Linked DNA regions of Methanococcus voltae PS. The protein of the gene in region 2 binds, or shares a complex with, the protein of the main gene of each other region. Links are inferred from orthologs where the notes say so. Each region holds a gene or a part of one and is shown on either strand. Other genes may lie near its edges.

Region 1 (3,906 bases), on a different replicon or contig from region 2:
GCAATCTACATTGTAGATACAGTTTCTTCATTAGGTGGCGATTACGTAGATGTGGATAAATTTAACATCGACATTTGTGTAACAGGCTCCCAAAAATGTATTGCTGCACCTCCTGGAATGGCAGCTATCTCAGTAAATGACAAAGCTTGGGACGTTATCAATAATACCGAGACTAAATCATTCTATTTGGATATCAAAGCTTACCAGAAAAAATGGGACAGTAGTAAAGAAACACCTTACACACCATCAGTATCAATGACCTATTCAATGAATAAAGCTTTAGAGCTTGTACTTGACGAAGGTTTGGACAACAGATTCAAAAGACACGATAAATTCGCAGAAGCTACAAGAGCAGGTTTAGAAGCAATGGGTCTTGAATTATTCGCAAAAGAAAGAGCAAGGTCTGTAACAGTTACATCTGCTTTATACCCTGAAGGAATAAGTGACAAGGATTTCAGAGGAACTTTAAACAAAGATTACGACGTTTTAGTTGCAGGTGGTCAAGCTCACTTAAAAGGTAAAATCTTTAGAGTAGGACACATGGGTAGTGTAAAAGAGCACCATATATTAGGTACTTTAGCATTAATTGAAGCAGGTCTTAAAAAACTTGGATACAACGCAGGATGTGGCGTTGACGTAGCTAAAGATTACTTATTATAATAAATAAAATGATATGACCAATATATTAATTTATAAAAAAATAGAATTTAATTTTATTTTTTATTATATTATATTATATTATTTTTTTATTTCTTATTTTATTTTTATTTTATATTTACTTTTATTTTTATTTCTATTTTTAAATTAATTCTACAAAGTTTTCAATCATTTTTAAGCCGGATTTTCCACTTTTTTCAGGGTGAAACTGTGTAGCATATATATTATCTTTATTAACTGCACAGGTAAACTTTGTACCGTAATCACAAATACCTGCAATTATTTTTTCGTCAAAAGTTTTTACATAATATGAGTGGACAAAATAAAAGTAGTCATTGTCTTTTATTCCTTCAAATAATGGTATATCTTTGATTTGTTTGACGTTATTCCAACCCATATGTGGTATTTTTGGAACATTGGTAAATTTAACTACTTCTCCATTAAATACGCCTAATCCTGCTCCTTCACTTTCTTCACTTTTTTCAAATAATAACTGCATTCCAACACAGACGCCTAAAAAAGGTACTTTTCCAATATCTTGGGTAATTAACTCTTTTAAGTTTGAACAATTTGTATTTATTTTGTCACATACTTTTTCATCAAATTTAACAGCTTCTATATTCTTTACTGAATCTCCAAAGTTTCCTACGCCAGGTAATACAATTTTATCTGCGGATAATATAATTTCTGGGTCATTTGTAACTTTTACGTCCCTTTCGTAAATTGAAAATGCTTTTTCAATGCTTCTTAAGTTTCCTGCGTTATAATCGATAATGGCAATCATAATTTCACATGCACCTGTATAATTAGTTACTATATAATTTTCTAATAAATCAATAAAATAATGGACTTAACCTAAATTAAAATTAAATTACATAAAAAGTACACAATTATAGTATATATACATATTTTAATATCTCCCAATAATTGTTATTGTATTGATTTAATATGATGAAAATAAAAATTATTTAAAAAATATGCTGTAAAAATAAAAATATACAATTAGTAGTATGTTTTAAAAATGGATAAAATAGGTAATATGTATTAATATTTATTAGTAAAATTCTTCTTCAAGCTCTTTTAATGTAGTCAATATTTTGTTAAATGCAATATATGCGTCTTCAAATTTCTTCAAACCTGTTATAACAACTTTACCGCTACCAAATATTAATACTACAACTTTTGGGTCGCTTAATCTGTATACTAAACCCGGGAATTGCTCTGGTTCGTATTCAGTACATTCTAATGTCGAAATATCATCTAAGTTAGGTTCCATGCCCAATTCGGTTGTAGCAACCATGTTTTGAACGTTAACTTCTGGATTTTCAATTAATTCCATACCTGCTTCTTTAAGCTCTGCAATTATCTTTTTAATAGCTATTACTGCTTCTTCCTTATTTTTAGCACCAGTACAGTTTAATTTACCGCTTCTAAATATTAATAATGCAACTTTTGGGTCGCTTAATCTACAAACTAAACCCGGGAATTGCTCTGGCTCATATTCTGCGTTGTCTAAAACATCTGCAGCATATTCTAAGTCTATATCTGTTCCTATCTGTGTTGAAACTACCACATTAACAATTTTTATTTCAGGTTCCATAGCTCTCACCTATATTACATATAATATAAGTTTTATTTATATAGTATATAAAGGTATTTATATACTTTTTATAATTTATTAAATATAAGTCCCAATTATATTATATTATATTACACCCTATTCTATTATATTCTATTAAATATGCAGAAAATAGTTACTAAATATGTGATATATAACTATATTTAAATTTATAAATATATTTTTATATTAATATATATAATTATAATCTGTAAGATGATATAAAAAATAGTTTAATAATATTAAATGTTCCAAATTAACAAGTTTTATCATATGATTTATTAAAAAGAATAAGAGTATTCGGATTTAATTTAATTATCCGAATAAAGCGCCTAAACCAGCTGCTGCTGCAGCACCGTTGTCTTCTTTTTTCTCTTCTTTTTTCTCTTCTTTAGGAGCTTCAGCTGCTGCAGGAGCTGCTGCAACTGCAACAGGAGCTGCTGCTGCTTTTGCAATAGCTTCTTCAATGTCTACTCCTTCTAAAGCAGCAACTAATGCTTTAACTCTTGCATCGTCTGCTTCTACACCAGCAGCGGTTAAAACTGCTTTAACTGCATCTTCTGTGATTTCTTTATCTGCTGAGTTTAATAATAAAGCTGCGTATATGTATTCCATAAAGTACACCTCAAATACTAATAATTTACTTAGTTTTGTGTTTTTATAATTATTAGTTTTCAGATAATCTATTGAAGTATATATATTTTTTCAATATATACCTTAGATTTTTTTTAAATCGTTATTTTTCCTATAATTATATTTCTATAATCAAATATATTAAATTTATTCATATGATATACTAAAAAATTGAAGATTTTAGAATAATAATCCCATACCTACTGATGCAGGAGCTTCTTCTTTCTTCTCTTCTTCAGCTGCAGGAGCTTCTTCAGCTGCAGGAGCTGATTCTACTTCTGAACCACTTACCATTCCTTTTAATTCATCATCTAAAGCATCTTCACCAGCTAATTTAGCAACTGCTAACATTTGAGCGGTAGCTTTTCCTAATATAGCGTCTGAGGTTTCTGATGTTAAGAATGCGCCTTCAATTGATACAGCCTTAGCATTGGAGAATGCTTTTTGTACGATTGTTTCAATTGTAGCTGATGTTGGAATAACTGCATTAACGGATAAGTTAAATGCACCAGTGTAAGCACTTTGTAATTTAGCGAGGAATTCATCCTCATCAATTTTTAATATTTCAGGGTCGTATACAATTCCATCTTCGTAAACGCCTAATACATTTAAACCTACTTCCATAGGTTTAATATCTAATTTTGATAATACCACGGCTAATTTAGCGGATACTACATCTCCTTCTTTAGCAACGATTGTATCTTCTTTGATACCAATTTTACCTTTTTCGATTGCAGCAGGTAAACCTACAGCTTTCAATTCACTTAAAAATGGTCCTGGTGGCATACCTGTTGAACCAGCTTTAATTTCAATATCACAAGGTGCAGTAGCTCCAGCTTTAATTGGCGCAGGGCTTTTGCTCTCGTTAAGAGTCTTGTAGAGTTTGAATGGGTTCATTTCGGTTGCAATAAGTGCAGCACCTTTTTCCATACAATCAATTAATTTTGTGAATGAAGGATTACCTGTTTCCTCAGCGACTTCTTCAATCGCTCTTTTCA
Region 2 (5,748 bases):
ATTCGTTAACAGAGAATTAGGCTTAAAATTAAAAGCTGACCCATTAGAAGGTGCTCCAATGGGAAGAGGTATTGTTGTTGAGAAAGTAGGTCTCGAAGCAAAACAACCTAACTCTGCTATCAGAAAATGTGTAAAAGTTCAATTAATTAAAAACGGAAAAGTTATTACCGCATTTGCACCAGGTAACCACGCTATCAACTTCATCGACGAGCACGACGAAGTAGTTATCGAAGGAATCGGTGGTCCAACAGGTCAAGCTAAAGGGGATATTCCTGGAGTAAGATATAAAGTTGTAATGGTTGGTAAAAACTCAATCAGAGAATTAGTTAAAGGTAAACAAGAAAAAGTTAAAAGATAAGTTCATTAAATAAGTTTTAATTTTATTTAACCTTATTTAATCTTAGTAATACTTTTAATTTTAAATTTCTTTAACTTAATACTTAATTTAAGATTAATAATTTATAATTATCAATAAATTCGGAAAAACATTCGGAAAACAAAATCACAAATCACAAAAATAACAATGGACGGTGAAATTTTGGAAATTAAATTGTTCAATAAATGGGATTGTGAAGCTGTTACAGTTAAAGATCCAAGCTTAAGGTCATACATTAGCTTAGAACCTGTTTTAGTACCTCACACCGCAGGAAGATACTCAAAGAAAATGTTCGATAAATCAAAAATGAACATTGTAGAAAGAGTTTTAAATAAATTAATGGCTGAACAAACAAATACTGGTAAAAAATACGAAGCTTTAGCAGTTATGGAAGAAGCCTTAGAAATCATCGCAAAAAGAACAAAGGAAAACCCTGTTCAAGTTTTAGTTGATGCTTTAGAAAACGCAGGACCTAGAGAAGAAACAACAAGAATTTCATACGGTGGTATCGCATTCTTACAATCAGTTGACGTTTCACCTGTAAGAAGATTAGACACTGCTATAAGAAACATCTCATTAGGTACCTTAAATTCAGCAAGAAAAAACAAAAAATCACTTGCAAACTGTTTAGCTGATGAAATAATCTCAGCTTCAAAAGCAGACATGCAAAAAAGCTTTGCTGTAAAGAAAAAAGAAGAAAAAGAAAGAGTTGCTCAATCAGCAAGATAATTGAGATATTGAGTTATATCCATTTCTTTATCTTTAGAATTTTGTAATTATGCAATAATTATATTATAGTCGTATTAAATGATACATCATTTATGATTATAATAATTCTTTTCAATTTATTCGTAAATGTTGAAATTGTAATCTTAAATAATTTATCAATAATCTTAAAGTATGAATTATTTGTTAATTAACATTTAATTAATATATGATTAATAAAATTGATAAATAATTCTAAACTGGTTATATTAATAATTATTGTACTTAGATTAACTAATGTATTATAAAATTAAATTTATAATAAAAGTATAATAAAATATAATTCTTCAAACTTCAAAATCAATTATTCGATTCGGTGAAATAATGGGAAGAAGAGCAAAAATGGTAGAAAAGGTTACCAGTTTAATGGAAACCCACGATAAAATCAGAAACATCGGTATCTGTGCACACATCGACCACGGTAAAACAACATTATCAGACAACCTCTTAGCAGGTGCTGGTATGATATCAAAAGAATTAGCAGGGGACCAACTTGCTTTAGACTTTGATGAAGAAGAAGCAGCAAGAGGTATTACAATCTACGCTGCTAACGTGTCAATGGTTCACCAGTCAGAAACCGGAGAACACTTAATTAACTTAATCGACACACCAGGTCACGTTGACTTCGGTGGTGACGTTACAAGAGCAATGAGAGCTATCGATGGTGCTATCGTTGTATGCTGTGCAGTAGAAGGTGTAATGCCACAAACTGAAACAGTTTTAAGACAAGCTTTAAAAGAAAAAGTTAAACCTGTATTATTCATAAACAAAGTTGACAGATTAATCAACGAGTTAAAATTAACTCCTGAAGAATTACAAGGAAGGTTTATGAAAATCATCGCAGAAGTTAACGTTTTAATCGAAAAGATGGCTCCTGAAGAGTTCAAAAAAGAATGGTTATGCGACGTTATGGGTGGTAAAGTAGCATTTGGTTCAGCTTACAACAACTGGGCTATTTCAGTACCATACATGCAAAAATCAGGTATTTCATTCAAAGATATCATTGATTTCTGTAACGATGAAAGACAAAAAGAATTAGCTGACAAAGCACCTTTACACGAAGTATGTTTAGATATGGTTATCAAACACTTACCAAACCCAGTTGACGCTCAAAAGTACAGAATTCCAAACATTTGGAAAGGTGACATTGAGTCAGAAATTGGTAAATCAATGATGACCTGTGACCCTAACGGTCCTTTAGCAGGTGTTATCACAAAAATTATCGTTGATAAACACGCAGGAGCTATCTCAGCATGCAGATTGTTCTCAGGAAGAATGAAACAAGGTGACGAATTGTTTTTAGTTGGTGCAGAACAAAAAGCAAGAGCTCAACAAGTTTCAGTTTTCATGGGTGCAGAAAGAGTTCAGGTACCAAGTATTTCAGCAGGTAACATCTGTGCTATTACAGGTTTAAAAGAAGCAACAGCAGGGGAAACTGTTTCAGCATTCTCAAACAAAATGGAACAAGCTTTCGAAGGTTTATCACACGTAAGTGAACCTGTTATTACAGTTGCTATCGAAGCTAAAAACACAAAAGACTTGCCAAAATTAATCGAAGTATTAAGACAAATCGCAAGAGAAGATAACACAGTTAGAGTGGAAATCAACGAGGAAACCGGTGAACACTTAATCAGCGGTATGGGTGAACTCCACATCGAAGTTATCACAAACACAAAAATCGGCAGAGATACAGGTATCGAAGTTGATGTTGGTGAACCAATCGTTGTTTACAGAGAAACAATCAACGGTACAAGCCCTGAAATTGAAGGAAAATCACCAAACAAACACAACAAATTGTACTTCATCGTAGAACCTTTAGAAGACAGTGTATACCAAGCATATGTTAAAGGCGACTTAAAAGATGAAGACTTCAAGAGAAAAATCTCATCAGAAGCAGAAGGTAAGTTTGTAGAAGCTGGTTTACCAAAAGACGAAGCTAAAAAAGTTATGTCAATCATGGGCGGTAACTTAATCACAAACTTAACTAGAGGTATCGTACAGTTAGACGAAGCTAGAGAGTTAATTATCGAAGGTTTCAAAGAAGCTGTAAGAAACGGTCCTTTAGCTGCTGAGAAAGTTCAAGGTGTAAAAGTTAAATTAATGGATGCAACTTTCCACGAAGATGCAATCCACAGAGGTCCAGCACAAATTATTCCTGCGGTAAGATTCGGTGTTAGAGACGCTATTACACAAGCTAAACCAGTATTATTAGAACCTATGCAAAAAGTATATATCAACACACCACAAGATTACATGGGTGATGGTATGAAAGAAATCAACAACAGAAGAGGCCAAATCGTTGATATGGAACAAGAAGGTGACATGTCAATTATTAAAGGTAGCGTTCCTGTTGCTGAAATGTTCGGATTCGCTGGTGCAATCAGAGGGGCTACCCAAGGTAGATGTTTATGGTCCGTTGAATTCTCAGGATTCGAAAAGGTACCTGCAGAAATACAACCTAAGATTGTTCAACAAATCAGGTCAAGAAAAGGTTTAAAAACAGAATAATTAAAATAATTAGAATAACCAGAATAATTATAAAATAGGATAATTACATATGAATTAATATAGTGAACTTATAATTGATTATAATAATTTGCAATATAATTATTATGGATTTATAATATCAATTAATTCATATGTACTTATTTAAAAATAGTGAAATTGAGTAAAATTATAATTAGGGTACAAAAATCTTACACGATTAATCATGATTAATTTTGAAAAATCCAAAAGATTTTAACAATATACCATAAAATATATATACTCATTTTTACTATCATATTACAAATTATACTTATTTAGAAATCTCTTGATAAGATAAATTATACTTACAAAAATCAAATAAAACAAGAATAAATACAGGTGACAATATGGCAAAAGAAAAACCAATATTGAACGTTGCATTTATCGGACACGTTGATGCTGGTAAATCAACCACAGTAGGAAGATTATTATTAGACGGTGGAGCTATCGACCCTCAGGTAATTACAAGATTAAGAAGAGAAGCTGAAGAAAAAGGTAAAGCTGGATTCGAATTTGCTTACGTTATGGACGGTTTAAAAGAAGAAAGAGAGAGAGGTGTTACAATTGACATCGCTCACAAAAAATTCCCTACCGACAAATACGAAGTAACAATCGTAGACTGCCCAGGCCACAGAGACTTCATTAAAAACATGATTACCGGTGCTTCACAAGCTGACGCAGCTGTTTTAGTTGTTAACGTAGATGACCACAACAACGGTATTCAGCCACAAACAAGAGAACACATCTTCTTAATCAGAACATTAGGTGTAAACCAATTAGCTGTTGCAATTAACAAAATGGATACAGTTAACTTCAACGAAGCTGACTACAACGCTATGAAGAAAATGTTAAGCGAAGAGTTATTAAAAATGTTAGGTTACAACCCTGACAACGTACCTTTCATCCCTGTAGCTTCATTACACGGTGACAACGTATTCAAAAAATCAGAAAACACAAAATGGTACAAGGGTCCTACAATTGCTCAAGTTATTGACTCATTCCAACCTCCTCAAAAACCAACAAACTTACCATTGAGATTACCTATCCAAGATGTTTACTCAATCACTGGTGTAGGTACAGTTCCAGTTGGTAGAGTTGAAACAGGTATCATCAGACCAGGAGACAAAGTTGTATTTGAACCTTCAGGCTCAGTAGGAGAAGTTAAAACAGTGGAAATGCACCACGAACAGTTACCTTCAGCAGAACCAGGAGACAACATTGGTTTCAACGTAAGAGGTGTAGGTAAAAAAGACATCAAAAGAGGAGACGTTTTAGGTCCAGTTGACAACGCACCATCAGTTGCAGCTGAATTTGACGCTCAAATTGTTGTTTTACAACACCCTTCAGTTATCACAGCAGGATACACACCAGTATTCCACGCACACACATCACAGATTGCATGTACCTTTGCAGAGTTAAGCAAAAAGTTAAACCCTGCAACTGGTGAAGTTTTAGAAGAAAACCCAGACTTCTTAAAAGCTGGTGACGCTGCAATCGTTAAATTAATACCAACAAAACCAATGGTTATTGAAAACGTTAAAGAAATTCCACAACTCGGTAGATTCGCTATTAGAGATATGGGTATGACTGTAGCAGCTGGTATGGCTATTAAAGTTGTAGCTAAAAACAAATAATTAGATTAATTCTAATTATTTAATTTTTAATTTTTTAATTATAATTCTTATAATTATTATATTTATTATACAATTCATTACATACCTTAAATGAGGCTAAATTATGCAAAAAGCAAGAATAAAATTATCAAGTACAAAACATACAGAATTAGACGGTGTATGTGACCAAATTAAAGCAATCGCTGAAAAAACAGGTGTTGATTTAGCAGGTCCAATTCCATTACCAACAAAAACATTAAAAGTTACAACAAGGAAGTCAACCGACGGTGAAGGTTCATCATCATTCGACAGATGGACAATGAAAATTCACAAAAGAGTTATCGACATCGAAGCTGACGAAAGAACCATGAAACACATCATGAAAGTAAGAATTCCTGAAACCGTTCAAATTGAAATCGAATTAAGAAACTAATTGAATAGTTAGTACTTAAAGATGTTTGATTCCAA
Region 3 (4,136 bases), on a different replicon or contig from region 2:
TATTAGACTTCTAACTCAACAATTACAATATCATTATTTTTTAAATTTAAGTATCTTCTAAGATTTAATGGGGATATTATTTCTAAAATGGATTTTGAATGAACTGTTTTCTTAGGGGCAACAATAGAACCTTTAATAGAAACACCGAAGCGGTTTTTTATTGTAATAGGTACAAATTTTACTCCATAATATTTTTCGTTTTTATATTCAAAATCGTCTATAATTTTATAATTTTCAACGTTGATCCAAAAATCACGACCTGTCTTTATATTTAAAGTTCCGAGGTACGGGGTGTATCCTAAATTTTTTTCAAAAGCGAGTTTGTATGGCTCTAAACCTACAAAATATTTTCCCTTCCCTTTTCCACTAATAACTTTCCCATAAAATTTCATTTTTTCGCCATTCAATAATATTATTTCTAAAATTCCATACCGTGCATGGAATATTATATATACTTTTATTATATTTTATTATACATAATAATACATTAATAATATACATATCGATTTAAAATTTACTGAATTATGGCAATTATTGAATAAAAAATATTAATTAAACTAACTAAATTAATTATCAACATAGTAACGGTGTATTTATGATTGGAATTATTGGCGGCACTGGCATAGCGGGTCTTTTAAAGAATGGGGAAGAAAAGATAGTTAAAAATAAATATGGGGAAGCTAAGGTATTAATTGATGAAAACAACGGCGTGGTATTACTTAGTAGACATGGTTTAAATCATAGCACACCACCTCATAAAATTAACTACCTTGCAAACATGTATGCCTTAAAACAACTAGATGTCAAAAGGATATTATCATTAAATGCAGTAGGTTCCTTAAAAGTTGAAATAGAACCTTCATCATTCTTGGTTGCAAATGACTTCATTGAATTTACAAAGGTGAGGAAAAGTACCTTTTATGAGGGCGAAGATGGAAAAGTGGCTCACGTAAATATGTTAGACCCTTTTTGCAGTGATTTAAGGGGAATTTTAAAAGGAATACTGGATAAAAGACAATATGGTTATAACGAAGGTACCTACGTATGTACAGAAGGTCCAAGATTTGAAACAATCGCTGAAATAAACATGTATAAACATTGGGGTCACGTTGTTGGAATGACTGCTTATCCCGAAGTTTCTTTAGCAAAAGAACTTGAAATGTGCTATTGTTCACTTTGCAACATTTCAAACTATTGCTCAGGTATTAAAGATAGCGATTTAACCGTTGACGAAGTACTGGATACGGTAAAATCAATGGAAGCCAAAATAGTAAATGTTGTAGATGACTTTATAAATTATAAGTTTGGAGAACGGACTTGCCCTTGTAAAGATGTAATGAAAAATGCATTTATTTAAGTTTTTAACTCGAAATCTTTTAAGTTTCAAGTTATTAATTTTAACAAATAAATGGATTTCAGATGATTTAAAAATATAAATACGTAATATATATAAAAAATAATAAACTGATAAAATAATAAAATAATAATTATAAATTATCTAAAAAACTAAAACTAAATAAGTTCTAAATCATGGTTTAAATATATTTTAAAAAATAATAGGCTTTATTAACACGATATGTGATTGTACTGGGGTATTATGAAAATTATTCGAAAAGGGGTAGAAATAACACTAAATGAAGCTAAAAAGCATCTTAAAAATGGTGAGATTGCACTATGTCCTACTGATACGATATATGGTATTTGTGGGTATGCTCTCGACAAAAATGTAATTGATAGGATTTATAAAATAAAACAAAGAGATGAATCAAAACCCCTTTCCATAAGTTTACAAAAAAAATCAGATATTGCGAAATACGCATATATCTCAGATATTTCCAAAACACTAATAGAAAAATTTTTACCTGGACCCATTACTTTAATACTACCTAAAAAGGAGTCAATACCTGATTATATATGTAAAGATTATGTAGGTATTCGCGTACCCGATTCAAGAATAATTTTGGAATTATCCGAGATACCAATAACCTCTACAAGTGCTAATATAAGCGGTAGGCCTTCTTCTTATTCTATATCTGATATCGGCAAGGAAATAATGGATAAAGTTGATATTATTATCGATGATGGCGATTGTGAATACAAAAAGCCCTCTACGATTATAAAAATAACAAATAATAGTTTAGAATTAGTAAGAGAAGGTTCTATCTCCTTTAAAACAATTTTAAAAGAATTAGATTTAAAAAATATAATTATAAAAAAATAATTTAAAATAATATAAAATATATCGTAACATGCTAATTTATAAGAAATCATGCTCCATTACTTCGTCAAATATGTATTCAAAGTCTTCTTTGACATACATTTCAAATTCTCGAGCCGTAACAAGTGTTTTATCATAGTTGGAATAATCATCTAATACAATACGTGGACAGGCACAAATGACATACGCATCAACTTTATATATTAAATTTGACGGAGAAATGTTGTTTAAAACGATTGGAGTATACTCAATTTTATTTTCTTCACACAATTCTATCATTTTTTCGAATACTTTGGCTCTACATTGCCCTTTTTTTGTAGATAATACAATACCTACTTTTTTTGGAGGATTTAACATTAATTTTGTTATTTTTCCAATTCTTATTTTAATCATTTTTTTGATTTCAGATTCCGTTATTTCTGAAACTTCCTGAGAAAGTGGATTATATATTTTAACAGTTTTTTTAAACTTATATGCCATCATTAATGGGTGAAATCTACCTGTGCCCACATATAATATTGATTCGTCGTTTTTCCAGTTAGTTATTACCGCCCTACATCCTAAAATTATATTGGGGTTATATTCTTCAAGGCACTTTTTAAATTGAACCGTACTAACTATGGTGGGGTTATTTAGTTCTTTTTGGAGTTTTTCCATATTTTTTTTAAAATCTTCATCTACGTTATAGTAAGCATGAACATATATCACAGGAATCTCTGATTTAACATAGGAAAGCTCTTCATGCCCATAATGAACTATTAAATCAGGATTTAATAACGAGACTTCTCTATCGCACAAGTCACACGCCCCAAAACAAGATTCTCCCCAAATTATCATTTTTGGGATTTCTTCAGGTTTTGTGTTATATTCTATAAACTTTTGACGTAATTTGGATATTTCCAAATCTACAGACCTTTTTAAACCTTCTGGTGCTTGTAAAATAACTTTTTTAGCTTTTGAATTACAAATATAATTATATACGCGTTCTGTTTCTAAATTCCACATTTTTTCACCATTTAATAATAGTTTTAACATATGATTATTTTATAATATTTGAAATATATTTTATTCTTTTTATAATATTAATTTGAATTTAACTTAGGTTCAAATTAATACTTATCATGGGATTTATAAACTAGTTGGCACAATACTTCTTAAACTATAATATTGTTTTAAATATATTAAGTATTTAATAATTGGTAATGGAATAATAATGATTAAAAAATATCCCTAATTATATGATAATATATGTTAAAAACCAGTTAATATATTAATATATTCCGATATATCTTATAATACTATCATAGATATAGTTTATAATCGTATTATCATAATTTTTATTATAATTTAATTATATATTTTATCATATTGGTGAAATTATGACACAAATGACTGAAGCTATTAAAGGTAATGTTACGGAAGAGATGAAATACGTAGCAGAACAAGAAAATATGGACTTAAATCAACTTAGGAAGCTTATTGCCAAAGGATATGTGGTTATTCCTAAAAATATAAATAGAAATACTAAGCCTGTAGGAATTGGTGAAGGTTTATCTACAAAGGTAAATGTAAATTTGGGTACTTCTCCAGATTGTATAGACATTGATTCAGAATTGAGAAAAGTTGCTATTTCAAATAAATATGGTGCAGATGCAATAATGGATTTAAGTACTGGTGGCAATTTACCCGAAATAAGAAAGGAAATAATGTCTAAAACTAATTTACCAATTGGTACGGTTCCTATTTATGAAGTTGGAGTCGATGCTAAAAATAAATACGGAAAAGTTGTAGATATGGACGAAGATTTAATCTTTAACGTTATAGAACGACAAGCTAAAGAAGGCGTTGATTTTATGACGTTACATTGTGGTATAACAAAACAAAGCGTTCAGGCGCTTAACAACGATGAAAGAGTTAT

What was found. The genes of interacting proteins can lie anywhere in the genome.
Region 1: the proteins of M2325_RS01810 (region 2) and rpl12p are in contact, whole or in part, in a crystal structure (PDB 5H7L), measured with the Pyrococcus horikoshii proteins. The link is inferred for Methanococcus voltae PS from one-to-one orthologs. Residues at the interface, in WP_048053510.1 of Pyrococcus horikoshii: Pro161, Met164, Met165, Phe168, Ser169, Ile172, Val195, Glu196, Phe202, Leu211, Ser212, Val213, Met216, Lys222, Phe223, Asn224; in WP_010886059.1 of Pyrococcus horikoshii: Leu100, Ala101, Gly102, Leu103, Ser104, Ala105, Leu106, Phe107, Gly108.
Region 3: the proteins of M2325_RS01810 (region 2) and dph2 are in contact, whole or in part, in a crystal structure (PDB 6Q2D), measured with the Methanobrevibacter smithii proteins. The link is inferred for Methanococcus voltae PS from one-to-one orthologs. Residues at the interface, in WP_011954157.1 of Methanobrevibacter smithii: Pro482, Asn483, Lys484, His485, Tyr553, Asp555, Glu556, Glu559, Leu560, Leu591, His592, Glu593, Asp594, Ala595, Val596, His597, Arg598, Gly599, Pro600; in WP_011954460.1 of Methanobrevibacter smithii: Met1, Met3, Tyr4, Pro28, Glu29, Gly30, Leu31, Met33, Phe58, His80, Thr124, Gln126, Ser179, Gly180, Asn181, Phe182, His183, Leu185, Tyr201, Asn202, Phe211, Ile215, Arg291, Asp295, Asp296, Gln298, Met299.

What each region holds. Positions count from the first base shown.
Region 1 is NZ_JANUCQ010000002.1:484,537-488,442, reverse strand. Bases 1,241-3,906 are described here. They hold rpl12p (50S ribosomal protein P1), read right to left. Parts: upstream 2,891-3,906; coding sequence 2,591-2,890; downstream 1,241-2,590. Other genes in these bases: M2325_RS05470 (50S ribosomal protein L10), read right to left, coding at 3,089-3,906; M2325_RS05480 (TATA-box-binding protein), read right to left, coding at 1,712-2,257; hisH (imidazole glycerol phosphate synthase subunit HisH), read right to left, coding at 1,241-1,441. Also shown: M2325_RS05490 (pyridoxal-phosphate-dependent aminotransferase family protein), read left to right, coding at 1-660; more of hisH, read right to left, coding at 800-1,240. UniProt on the Methanocaldococcus jannaschii protein: Forms part of the ribosomal stalk, playing a central role in the interaction of the ribosome with GTP-bound translation factors.
Region 2 is NZ_JANUCQ010000001.1:358,118-363,865, forward strand. The notes cover bases 1,083-4,057. They hold M2325_RS01810 (elongation factor EF-2), read left to right. Parts: upstream 1,083-1,465; coding sequence 1,466-3,649; downstream 3,650-4,057. Other genes in these bases: M2325_RS01805 (30S ribosomal protein S7), read left to right, coding at 1,083-1,105; tuf (translation elongation factor EF-1 subunit alpha), read left to right, coding at 4,015-4,057. Outside these bases: M2325_RS01800 (30S ribosomal protein S12), read left to right, coding at 1-358; more of M2325_RS01805, read left to right, coding at 539-1,082; more of tuf, read left to right, coding at 4,058-5,301; rpsJ (30S ribosomal protein S10), read left to right, coding at 5,405-5,713. UniProt on the Methanocaldococcus jannaschii protein: Catalyzes the GTP-dependent ribosomal translocation step during translation elongation.
Region 3 is NZ_JANUCQ010000003.1:203,344-207,479, reverse strand. Bases 1,241-4,136 are described here. They hold dph2 (diphthamide biosynthesis enzyme Dph2), read right to left. Parts: upstream 3,224-4,136; coding sequence 2,258-3,223; downstream 1,241-2,257. Other genes in these bases: thiC (phosphomethylpyrimidine synthase), read left to right, coding at 3,598-4,136; M2325_RS06620 (L-threonylcarbamoyladenylate synthase), read left to right, coding at 1,598-2,221; M2325_RS06625 (MTAP family purine nucleoside phosphorylase), read left to right, coding at 1,241-1,357. Also shown: ribK (CTP-dependent riboflavin kinase), read right to left, coding at 3-392; more of M2325_RS06625, read left to right, coding at 596-1,240. UniProt on the Methanocaldococcus jannaschii protein: Catalyzes the first step of diphthamide biosynthesis, i.e. the transfer of the 3-amino-3-carboxypropyl group from S-adenosyl-L-methionine (SAM) to the C2 position of the imidazole ring of the target histidine residue in translation elongation factor 2 (EF-2).